DNA from 2 places in the Terrabacter sp. LjRoot27 genome. Region 1 is predicted to be linked to the other one. Evidence: predicted binding sites of a transcription regulator. Region 1 holds the regulator's gene; the other holds the start of a gene.

Evidence for each region. The regulator LexA, encoded in region 1, represses DNA repair genes until DNA is damaged. The targets are predictions, from matches to a motif close to TCGAACANNTGTTCGA.
Region 2: recA (recombinase RecA) is a predicted target of LexA. The motif match lies at 1,962-1,977, and genes of this name have one in related genera.

Annotation. Positions count from the first base shown of each region.
Region 1 is NZ_CAXUSS020000001.1:2,856,590-2,862,141, reverse strand. Features, by position in the region: gene ACSQ2D_RS13315 (Sir2 family NAD-dependent protein deacetylase) at 1-477, shown strand, start outside; gene ACSQ2D_RS13310 (phosphotransferase) at 461-1,504, shown strand; gene ACSQ2D_RS13305 (hypothetical protein) at 1,508-2,419, opposite strand; gene lexA (transcriptional repressor LexA) at 2,552-3,277, opposite strand; gene ACSQ2D_RS13295 (LysM peptidoglycan-binding domain-containing protein) at 3,506-3,919, shown strand; gene ACSQ2D_RS13290 (hypothetical protein) at 4,247-4,546, shown strand; gene ACSQ2D_RS13285 (alpha/beta hydrolase) at 4,600-5,552, shown strand, end outside.
Region 2 is NZ_CAXUSS020000001.1:1,804,351-1,809,902, reverse strand. Features, by position in the region: gene ACSQ2D_RS08420 (regulatory protein RecX) at 1-303, opposite strand, end outside; gene recA (recombinase RecA) at 735-1,784, opposite strand; gene ACSQ2D_RS08410 (DUF3046 domain-containing protein) at 2,114-2,362, opposite strand; gene ACSQ2D_RS08405 (DUF3352 domain-containing protein) at 2,519-4,120, shown strand; gene ACSQ2D_RS08400 (dipeptide epimerase) at 4,189-5,295, opposite strand; gene ACSQ2D_RS08395 (serine hydrolase) at 5,292-5,552, opposite strand, start outside.

The sequences.
Region 1 (5,552 bases):
GGTGAGTACACCTCCCGAATCGGCTTGCACGAGAGGATGACCGAGGCCAACCCCGGTTTCATGGACCGCTTCGCCGAGGCGGCGCACGCGGTGGGCTCGCAGTGGGGGGAGCAGGTGCGTCCCGACGGAGACATCGTGCTCGCCGACGCGCTCGTCGAGTCCTTCCACGCCCCGCGCTGCCTCGTCTGCGGCCACGACACCGTCAAGCCCGACGTCGTCTTCTTCGGCGAGTCGGTGCCCAAGGCGGTGGTGGAGCACTGCTTCTCGCTCGTCGAGGGTGCCGGCGCCGTCCTCGTCCTCGGGTCGTCGCTGTCGGTCATGAGCGGCTACCGCTTCGTCCGTCGCGCGCACCAGCGCGATGTGCCCGTCGCGATCGTCACCCGCTCGGCGACGCGCGGCGACGCCGAGGCCACCCTGCGCCTCCACGCGCCTCTCGGCACGACCCTGACGGAGCTGCGTGATGCTCTCGGGCACTGAGCTGCCTTGGTATGCCGCCCTCCCGGAGTCCGGGCCCGGGCCGTCCGTCCGCTGGACCTCGGCCGCGTTCGAGGGCGAGCTGCGCGACTGGGTCGGTGGGGTCCTGGGCGGTCTCGGCGCCGACCTCGTGTCGCTCGAGGCGGTGCACCAGCGTCCGTGGTCGACGGTGTGGCGCGCAGCCGCGTCGGACGGCGCCACCTACTGGGCCAAGCAGAACTGCGACCACCAGTCGTTCGAGGCGGCGCTGCTCGTCGTGCTCGACCGGCTCTCGCCCCGCCGGGTCGTCCCGGTCGTCGCGGTCGACCTCGAGCGGGGTCTGCACCTCGTCCCCGACCAGGGTCCCGTCCTCGCCGAGACGGTCGACGACGACGACGTCGATGCCTGGTGCCGAGTCGCCGCAGAGGCGATGCGCCTCCAACGTGACCTCGTCGGCCACGGGTCAGACCTCGTCGCTGCGGGCGTCACGAGCTTGTGCCCGGCCGAGGCGGCGGCGTACGTCGAGGCGCGGGTCGCGTCCCTGACGGGGCTGCCCACGGACGACCCGCGCCGCATGTCCGGCGACGTCGCGCACCGGTTGCGCGCCCTGCTCCCCGCGGTCACGGCGTGGGCCGAGGACGTCCAGGCCCTCGGCCTGCCCGAGAGCCTCGTGCACAACGACCTCCACGCCAGCAACGTCTTCGCGACGGCGGACGGGATGCGCTTCTTCGACTTCGGCGACGCCCTGCTCGCGCACCCGCTCTCGGCGCTCTTCGTCCCGCTCAACGTGCTGCTCCACCGCTTCGAGACGACCCCCGACGATCCCCGGCTGCGGCGGGTGGGGGACGCCGCGCTCGAGGTCTGGGGCGACGTCGTCCCGGCCGGTGAGCTGCGGGCGGCGCTGCCGTCCGCGCTGCGGCTCGGTCGGCTCGGCCGGGCCGAGTCGTGGCTACGGGTCACCGCGACGCTGACGCCGGCCGAGGCCGTCGAGCACGGCGATGCAGGCACCTGGTGGCTCGGTGCCCTGGGCGACGAACCGCCTTTGTCCTGAGGGCTACTCGGCCACCGACCGAGCCGACCGCGCCTCGGTGCCGTCGGCCTCGCGCAGGTCCCAGAGCTCCTTGGTCTGCACGCCCCAGTACGCCGCGAAGAGCACGATGATGATGACCTCGGCGATGAGGACGAGGTGGTCGAAGCCGCTCACCGTCAGGGCCGTCAGCACCGTCACCCCGAGGGCGACGGCCAGGGCGACCGCGATGGCGATGTAGATGCGCTTGTAGGCGGTCCCGCTCGCCCCCGCGGCCCCGGCTGCGCCCCGGTGCCGCTCCTCGGCCCTCAGCGCGCTGAGGACCATGACCGCGATGACCCCGGCCACCATGGTGCCCGCGGCGATGCCGTGGCTCAGCGCGATGAAGCGGTCGCGCAGCACGAGGAAGAGGGTCAGCTCACCGAGCAGGACCGCACCGCACACGACGGAGACGACCACCGAGCGCACCGTGGGCCGCTCGGACGGGTCGCGCGTCATCGCGCCCCGCTTGAGCCAGGCGGCCACGAGGGCCGCGAGCACCGCCACGACGACGAGCGACCAGATGTTGTTGCGCACGGCCGCCGCGATCTCGGTCGGGGTCTGGGTGTACGCGTTCGGCCCGCACCGTCCGTCCGGCACCGTCGGCACCATGGCGACGACGAACGCCATGAAGCCCGAGAAGTTGAGCAGCACGTCCTCCTCGGGCGAATGGCCCTTGTAGGCGATGAGGCTGGCCCCGAGCGCGCAGAGCGAGCCGACGAAGACGGTCCGCGCCGGCGTGTAGTAGTACGCGCTGATCGAGCCGAGCCAGCACGAGTGGTCGGTCTCCCACCACCACTGGTAGCCGACCGAGAGCAGCAGCAAGAGCAGCAGCGCGATCATCGCGCCGCGCAGGTAGCGGTAGGTGAGGACGACGTCGCGGGTGCGGCCAGGTGCCATGGCGGTCTCCTTCGCAGGGCTCACGGCTCAGAGTCTGTCGCCGCCTCACCCGATACGCTTCCCGGGACGCGACGATGCCGTCGGCGCGGAGGGCGCCGACGGCATCCGTCGTCGGTGGGGGAGCGGGCGCTGTCAGAGCCGGCGCAGGACCGCCGTCACCTTGCCGAGGATCGTCGCGTGGTCGCCGTCGATGGGCGAGAAGTCGGGGTTGTGCGGCATGAGCCACACGTGCCCGTCGGTGCGCTTGAACGTCTTGACCGTGGCCTCGTTGTCGAGCATCGCGGCCACGACGTCGCCGTTCTCGGCGTGCTGCTGCTGGCGCACGACGACCCAGTCACCGTCGCAGATCGCGGCCTCGACCATCGAGTCGCCGTTGACCTTGAGGAGGAAGAGGTCGCCCTCGCCGACGAGCTGCTTGGGCAGCGGGAAGACGTCCTCGACGACCTCCTCGGCCGTGATCGGCACACCGGCCGCGATCTGGCCGAGCACCGGCACGTACGACGCCTCGGGGCGGGCATCGCCCGAGTCGGTCTCCGTGTCGTAGTGGTCGCCGCGCGGACGCGGCGCGGTGGCGTCGCCCCCGCGGTAGCCGAGCTCCTCGGCCTTCGCGTCGGGCGAGACGACCTCGAGGGCCCGCGGCCGGTTCGGGTCGCGGCGCAGGTAGCCCTTGGCGACGAGGGCGTTGAGCTGGTGCGAGACGCTCGAGGGGCTGGCGAGGCCGACGGCGTCGCCGATCTCGCGCATGCTCGGCGGGTAGCCGCGCCGGTCGACGGAGTTGCGGATGACCTCGAGCACCCGCCGCTGGCGGACGGTGAGACCGTCGCCGGTCTCGCGATCGGGAAGCTCGGTCACGCCCATGGTGTCCCCTTCGTCGGCTCGTCAGACCGCGTCGTGACGCTGGGTGTGGGGCCAGTGTCAGTGGTGGCTGGTGAGGTCTGTGGTGTGAGGAAAGACTACGCAGTTCGAACACAGTTGCCAAACACCTGTTCGATGCGTGTCTCGACTTCGTCGAACATACGTGCTACAACTCGTACAGACGTTCTATCGAACATGTGTTCGCCAGTTCAGGAGCAAGGGGAGGTCACCATGAGCGCCATCGTCCTCGAGGCCGTTCGTCAGCCGCACACCGAGGAGCCCGCGCGGTCGCAGTCGACCGGCCGGCCTCGCCTCGTCCTCGTCCCCACCGGGCCCGAGGCCGCGCGTGCGGCCCGTGCCGCGAGGCCGCCGATGCGCCTGACGCGATTCGGCCGCCTCGTCGTCACGCTCCTCGTCGCGGGCGTCGTCTCCGTCCTCGGGGTCGGCCTGGCGGGCCAGCTCGCGTCGGCCACGGGCGAGCCACGCACGATCACGGTCCAGTCCGGCCAGACCCTGTCGGGCATCGCCGCCCGCGAGCTGCCCGAGCTGACCACGGCCGAGGGCGTCGTCGAGCTCCAGATCGCCAACGCCCTCAGCACCACAGCGATCCACAGCGGCCAGCAGCTCGTCGTCCCGGGTCGCTGACCCGTCCAGCCCGTCCAGCCCGTCCAGAGCCCGTCCCGTGTCGTCTGCCGTGTGCTCGGCTGCGCCGGTCCCGGCCCTCCTGATCCGCCGCGTTGGCTCCACCTTCAGCGGCTGGCGGTAGCGGCGCTTCGACCCCGCCGTTCCTGCCCCGGACGCCGCACCCCTGACCGGGGGTGCGGCGTCCTGCTGTCCCGACCCCTGGTCGTGGCGCCGTCCTTGTGGCGCAAGGTCGCCCGCGCGACCGGGCTCGACCGCGGTCCTGTGGATGACGGGCTCCCGCCGTCCCGGGCCCGGCCTAGCGTTGCTGCCTCGGGAAGGGAGCAGGGGATGCGCTACGACGTGGACACCGACGCGCTGCGCGACGACGCCACCTCGATCGGTGAGGTGCTGGCGCGGGTGCAACGGCTGGAGATCGCCGCCGAGCTGCGGCCGTTGGGCGCGGCGGTGCCCGGGGGCCGTGTCGCCTCGGGCCTCGGTCAGGTGGCGGCGGCCTGGGAGGCGCGGCTGGCCGGGATGCGCTGGGAGCTGCGCGAGCTGGGTCGCTGCCTCGCCGCCGCGGCCGACACCTATGACGCGGTCGAGCAGGCGGCGCGTCTGGCCGTGCGGTCGCCCGGTGGCGCCCGATGAGCGCGGGGAGCCCGGGGAGCCTGGGCGGGACCGGTTCGAACGCGTCGCTGATCATGACGGTCGGTGACCTGCGCGCCTGCCGGCCGCAGTCCCTGGTCGAGCTGAGTCGGCGTCTCGAGGAGCGCCGGTGCCGGGTGCTCGGTCTGGCCGAGCTCGTGCTCTGGCGTCGCTCGGCTGCTGCCCGGTGGTCCGGTGCCGCCTCGTCGGCAGCAGTCGACCGCTACGGTCTCGTCGTCGCCGGGCTCGGGAGGCTCGCGGGGAGCATCGCCGCGACGGGTCACGCCGTCGGACACGCCGCGTCACGCCTCCAGTCCGCGCTCGACCTCGTCGGTCGCGCCGACCGGCGGGCCGCCGACGAGGGTGCCTGGGTCGACGGTGAGGGTCGCCTCTTCCTGCCGGTGCGCGCCTCGCTCGGAGACCCTGCGGGCGAGGCGCACCGGGCCCGGCTCGACGAGCTGCTGAGGGTGGAGGTGCACGCCTGCCTGTCGCAGGCCCGACGATCGGCGTTCGAGACCGACGACGAGCTGTGGCGGGCACTGCTGACCGCGGCTCGTGGCTCTACCGCGCCGCCGGGGACCGCTGCCCATGTGGTCCCGGCGTCGCTGCCACCCCCACCGGCGGCGCAGTCGGCGGCCGGTGGACCCGGCGGCCAGGTGTTCGCCTCCGCCGCCTGGTGGCGGTCCCTGACCGACGAGGAGCGGCGCCGCGTCGTCCGCGATCGTCCGGAGTGGGTGGGTCCCCGCGACGGGGTGCCCGCCGCCGCTCGCCACGAGGCCAACCTCACCCTGCTGGCCCGAGCGGAGCAGGCCGCCCGGGCCCGTGCTCGTGAGGCGCAGGCTGGGGCGTCCGTGAGCAATGCCGCCGAGCGCACCCGCTCGGCCGAGCACGTCGCGGCCCTGCAGGCGGTGCGCGACGTGCTGTCACGGCGCGACGGCGGACAGCGGCGCCTGCTCCTCGTCGACGCGACCGGGCCCGACGTCAAGGCGGTCGTCGCGGTCGGCGACGT
Region 2 (5,552 bases), 1.1 Mb from region 1:
CTGACCGAGCGCCTCGTCGGCGACCTCCTGGTCGATGCCCTGCTTGCGCAGCTCGTGCGCCAGGGCGCGCCGTGCCAAGCCCTTGTCCGACTGCTTCGACCGGACGAGCATCTGGGCGTACGCCTCGTCGTCGATGAGGCCGACCTCGGTCATGCGGTCGAGGACCTTGGCCGCGATGTCGTCCTCGCAGCCGCGCTGACGCAGCTTCTTCTCGAGCTGGGCTCGGCTGCGCGGAGCCATGCTCAGCTGTCGCAGGACGATGGCCCGCGCCACCGACTCTGCGTCGGCGTCGGGAACCGCCACCTCGACGTCGTCGGGAGGGGGCGCCCAGTCGGGTCGCTCCCCCGCCTCGTCCGAACCCCAGCCCGAGCGGGGCCTCGACGACCGGCGACCCTGACGACCGGAACCGCTCGCGCCACCGGAGCGGCCCGAACGCCCGCCGCCACGGGACCCGCCCGCCGCTCCAGACGAGCCCGTGTTGCCGGGTCGGGTCGCGCTCGTGCTCGCTGGACGACCACTCTCGCGCCCGGACGGCTCGACGTGGGCAGGCTCGGACCACGGAAGCCCGGACCGGCTTGCGCCGACCTCGGACGCCGACTCCCCGGACACTGCGCCCGAAGCCATGCCCGACGCACCGCCGGCTCGCACCCCGGCGACACCCTCGGCCTCAGCCAGGGCGGCCGCGGCGCGAGCCAGACGGTCCCGTGCGGTCTCCTGTTCGGAGAGACCCATGATCAGAAGTCGACAGGCACGTCCGAGACCTCGGCGGGCTGGTCGACGCGCGGCCCGACGCCGAGCTTCTCCTTGACCTTCTTCTCGATCTCGTCGGCGAGATCGGGGTTGTCCTTGAGGAAGTTGCGGGCGTTCTCCTTGCCCTGGCCGAGCTGGTCGCCGTCGTAGGTGTACCAGGCACCGGCCTTGCGGACGAAGCCGTGCTCGACACCCATGTCGATGAGGCCGCCCTCCCGCGAGATGCCGTGGCCGTAGAGGATGTCGAACTCGGCCTGCTTGAACGGCGGGGAGACCTTGTTCTTGACGACCTTGACGCGGGTGCGGTTGCCGACCGGCTCGGTGCCGTCCTTGAGGGTCTCGATGCGACGCACGTCGAGGCGGACCGAGGCGTAGAACTTCAGCGCCTTGCCACCGGTCGTCGTCTCCGGCGAGCCGAACATGACACCGATCTTCTCGCGGAGCTGGTTGATGAAGATCGCCGTGGTGCCGGTGTTGTTGAGGGCACCGGTGAGCTTGCGCAGCGCCTGGCTCATGAGTCGCGCCTGGAGGCCGACGTGGCTGTCGCCCATCTCGCCCTCGATCTCGGCGCGCGGCACGAGGGCCGCCACGGAGTCGATGACGATGATGTCGATGGCGCCCGAGCGGATCAGCATGTCGGCGATCTCGAGCGCCTGCTCACCGGTGTCGGGCTGCGACACGAGCAGGGCGTCGGTGTCGACCCCGAGCTTCTTCGCGTAGTCCGGGTCGAGCGCGTGCTCGGCGTCGATGAACGCCGCGATGCCGCCGGCCTTCTGCGCGTTGGCGACCGCGTGGAGGGCGACGGTCGTCTTGCCCGAGGACTCCGGGCCGTAGATCTCGACGACGCGTCCGCGCGGCAGACCACCGATGCCGAGAGCGACGTCGAGGGCGATCGACCCGGTGGGGATCACCTCGATGGGAGGACGGATGTCGTCGCCGAGACGCATCACCGCACCCTTGCCGTAGCTCTTCTCGATCTGGCCCATCACCGAGGAGAGGGCCTTGTCCTTGTCCTTTTCCTGCACCGAAGCCATGTCGGTCACCTATCTGCCGTCTGCGTTGCGGTCGTCTACCTTCGACCCGGGCCACGGCCTCGTGCTGCGAGGTCCGCTGTCGGGTCAGACGCTAGGTGCCGGCGCCGACATCGGGAGGATCCACGAGACGGCCTGTGGACGATGCGGGTGGTGGCGCAGGACCTGTGGAGAACAGTACCGAACAGGTGTTCGAAGTCTGCACGACACGCCGGTGTCGGGATCAGCGTGTCGGCCCGGACCTGCGTGAGCGCCCGGTCGAACGCGGTCCACGCGGAGCTCCCGCTCACCGCGCGCTCCCCCGCTCCGCACCGGGCCGAACGGCGCCGGCGTCAGCGACCGGCCTGACCGCCCTGGGCTCCCCGCGCGACGCGGGTGTCGCGTCCGAGGCGTCGCTCCGGCGGCACGTCCATGTCGGTGCAGAGCGCCTCCCACACGGCGCGCGGCGGCTCGCCCTCGGCGAGGGCCTGCACGACGGTGCGGTTGCCGAGCGCACCCAGCACGTGGTCGCGGGCGAGCGACCCGGCATACGCCGCGCCGAACTCGTCGTCCATCAAGGTCCAGAAGTGGCTGATCCGCACCACTGCAGTGTGCCACCCGCCGCGCCGGAACCGTTCCGCGCGAACCCGTCGTCGGAGCGTTACCGCAACCGCCCGCGAACGTCCGGCGCGGCCGGTATCGTCCTCTCGTCGCGCGCGCAGCCGCGCGGCACACCGAACTCTTCAGGGGAGCACACCATGACCGAGCCCACCGGGCCCACCGAGCCCACCGAGCCCACGCGCGCGGCGGCCCAGCCCTACACCTACCCGACGCCCGCCGGCGCGGCCGAGACCGTCCCCGGTGAGGTCACCCTCTCCGACGACCCGCAGCCGCCCGCGTCCGGTGGCCGCAAGCGGACGGGCCTGCTCGTCGGCGGCGTCGTCACGGCCCTCGTCCTCGGCGGCGCAGGGGCCTTCGCCTTCCAGACGCTGAGCGGTGGCGGCTCCCAGCCCGCCGACGTGCTGCCCGGCGACGCGTACGCCTACTTCCGTCTCGACATCGACCCGTCGGCCGGCCAGAAGATCGCCGCGGTGCGCTTCCTGGGCAAGCTGCCCAAGGTCAAGGACACGCTCGGCGCCGACGACCCCCGAAAGCAGCTGTGGCAGCTCGCCTCCAAGGACGCGAGCAACGACTGCGTCGCCAAGTTCAGCTACGACACCGACATCGCGCCCTGGCTCGGTGACCGCGTCGGCGCCGCGATCCGGCCCGGCGGCACCGAGGACGCCCCCAACGTCGCCATCGCGATCCAGGTCAAGGACGAGTCGGCGGCCAAGGACACCCTGACCAGGCTCTTCGCCTGCGACAAGGGCGGCTCCGACACCGAGCTGCGGATGAAGGACGGCTACGCCATCGTCACCCCGCCCGGCGTCGGCGACGCCACCCTCGCCGCCGCCTCCAAGGGCACGCTCGCGCAGAACGCCGACTTCACCTCCGACATGGCGGCGCTCGGCGAGCAGGGCATCCTGTCGGCGTGGTTCGACATGGGCACGGGCCTCAAGGAGATCCAGAAGCTCAGCGGCACGACGGGGATGGACGCGACGGCCCTGGCCTCGGCCAAGGGACGCGTCGCGACGGCGGTCCGCTTCGACGCCGACTACGTCGAGATGGCGGGCGTCGTGCGCGGCGCCGACGCGACGAGGTCCGTCAAGGGCGACGGCAGCGAGGTGGCCTCCCTCCCAGCCAACACGATGGCCGCCTTCAACGTCTCGGGCGCCGACCAGATGCTCGACTCCGCGTGGCCCCAGCTGAAGAAGCAGATCGAGAGCCTCGCCGCCGCCGACGGTGAGTCCGACCCGATCGGCATGGTCGAGCAGCAGCTCGGCATGAAGCTCCCCGACGACCTCAAGGTGCTGCTCGGCCGGTCCTTCACCCTGGCCATGCCCGAGCAGGACCTCCAGTCCGACGTGCCCGTCCTCGGCGCGAAGGTCGTCTCGAGCGACGCCAAGCGCGCCGACGAGCTCGTCGGTCGCCTCATGGAGTCGGCCGGCGTGGGCAGCGACGTGCTGACCCACAAGGTCGAGGGCGACAAGGTCTTCGTGGCCACGACGCCCGACTACGCCGACGACCTCAAGTCGGCCGGCAAGCTCGGCGAGAGCGACACGTTCAAGCTCGCCGTCGGCGACGTCAGCAACGCCACCGCGACGCTCTTCGTCGACCTCGACAAGATCGACGCCATCGTCAAGGGCGAGGTGCACGGCGAGGCCAAGTCCTTCCTCGAGTCGCTGCGTGCCGTCGGCTTCACCGCCACCAACACCGGCAACGGTGAGGGCTCGTTCTCACTGCGGGTCCTGGGCGACTGACCCGACCCGCGACACACACGAAGGGCCCCGCCGGAGCGGGGCCCTTCGTGTGTCTGGCACCAGCGGGGTCACGCGCGGTCGACGAACCCCGTGATCCCCAGGCCGTCTGTGCTCGGCACACGGATCTGGTTGCCGGAGTAAGTGATTCCACCGATGACGGGCGAGCTGACCGACCACCATGCGGCGTCGAGGTCGCTCACCTCGGTGGTCGGCTCGGCAGCCACGAGCGCCGCCGCGGCCCCGACCCCCACGTGGCTCTCCATCATCGATCCGACGATGGTGCGCAGTCCTGCGTCGTGGGCGCGGCGCAGCATGTCACGGCCCACGGTGAGCGACCCGCACTTGGCGAGCTTGACGTTGACGAGGTCGGCCGCGTCCAGCCGGATGATCCGCTCGAGGTCGAAGGGGCCGTAGCACGACTCGTCGGCCATGACCGGCAGTCCGACCCGCTCGCGCACCCAGGCCAGTCCCTCGACGTCGTCGGCCACGACGGGCTGCTCGACGAACTCGACCCCGAGGTCGGCGACCTCGAGCGCACGGATGACCTGCACGGCCTCCTCGCGCGTCCAGCCCTGGTTGGCGTCCAGCCGGATGGCGACGTCGGGACCGACGGCGTCGCGCACCGACGCGACACGCTGCACGTCGGTGCTCGCGTCGGTGCCGACCTTCATCTTCAGGGTGCGGAAACCGTCGGACACGCGCGCTCGGGCCGTGTCGGCTAGGGCGTCAGCGGCACCTGCCGACAGGGTGACGTCGGTCGTCAGCACCTCGCGTATGCCGTCCGGCCGGGCCGCGAGCAGCACCGCCACCGACGTGCCCTCCGCCTGGGCGACGAGGTCGTGCAGGGCCGCGTCGACCGCGGCCTTGGCGCCGAAGTTGCGGGCCACGGCGCGCTGGACGACGGCAGCGGCTACGGCGAGGTCGCTGCGGTCGTCGAGCCGGTGACCCGTGACGGCAGGGGCGAGCATCTGCTCGATGCAGGCGGTGGCGCTCGCGAGCGACTCCCCCGTCACCTGCCACACCTGCGGCGCCTCGCCCCAGCCCGTGCGGCCGTCGCTGTCGGTGACGGTGACGACGACGGTGTCGGTGGTCTCGGTGCGGCGCAGGGCCGTGACGAACGGCGTGTGCAGCGGCACGGACGAGGTCGTCGTCGTCACCCGCGCGACGGTGGTCATGCTCGCTCCTCCTCGGTGTTCTCGCTGTTGTCCTCGGTCGGGTGCTCGGCGCGCCAGACGTCGTGGGCGATGCCGGCGACGAAGACGGCCGCCTCCGTCTCGTCGAGGTCGATCGTCGTGCAGACGGCGATGACGAAGGGCTCCTCCCCCTCCGGACGCACGAGCGCGACGTCGTGGGAGACGCCGGGGATCCAGCCCGACTTGCTCGCGGTCGCGGTGCCCGGCGGCAGTCCGGCCGGCACCTGGTCGACGTGGAC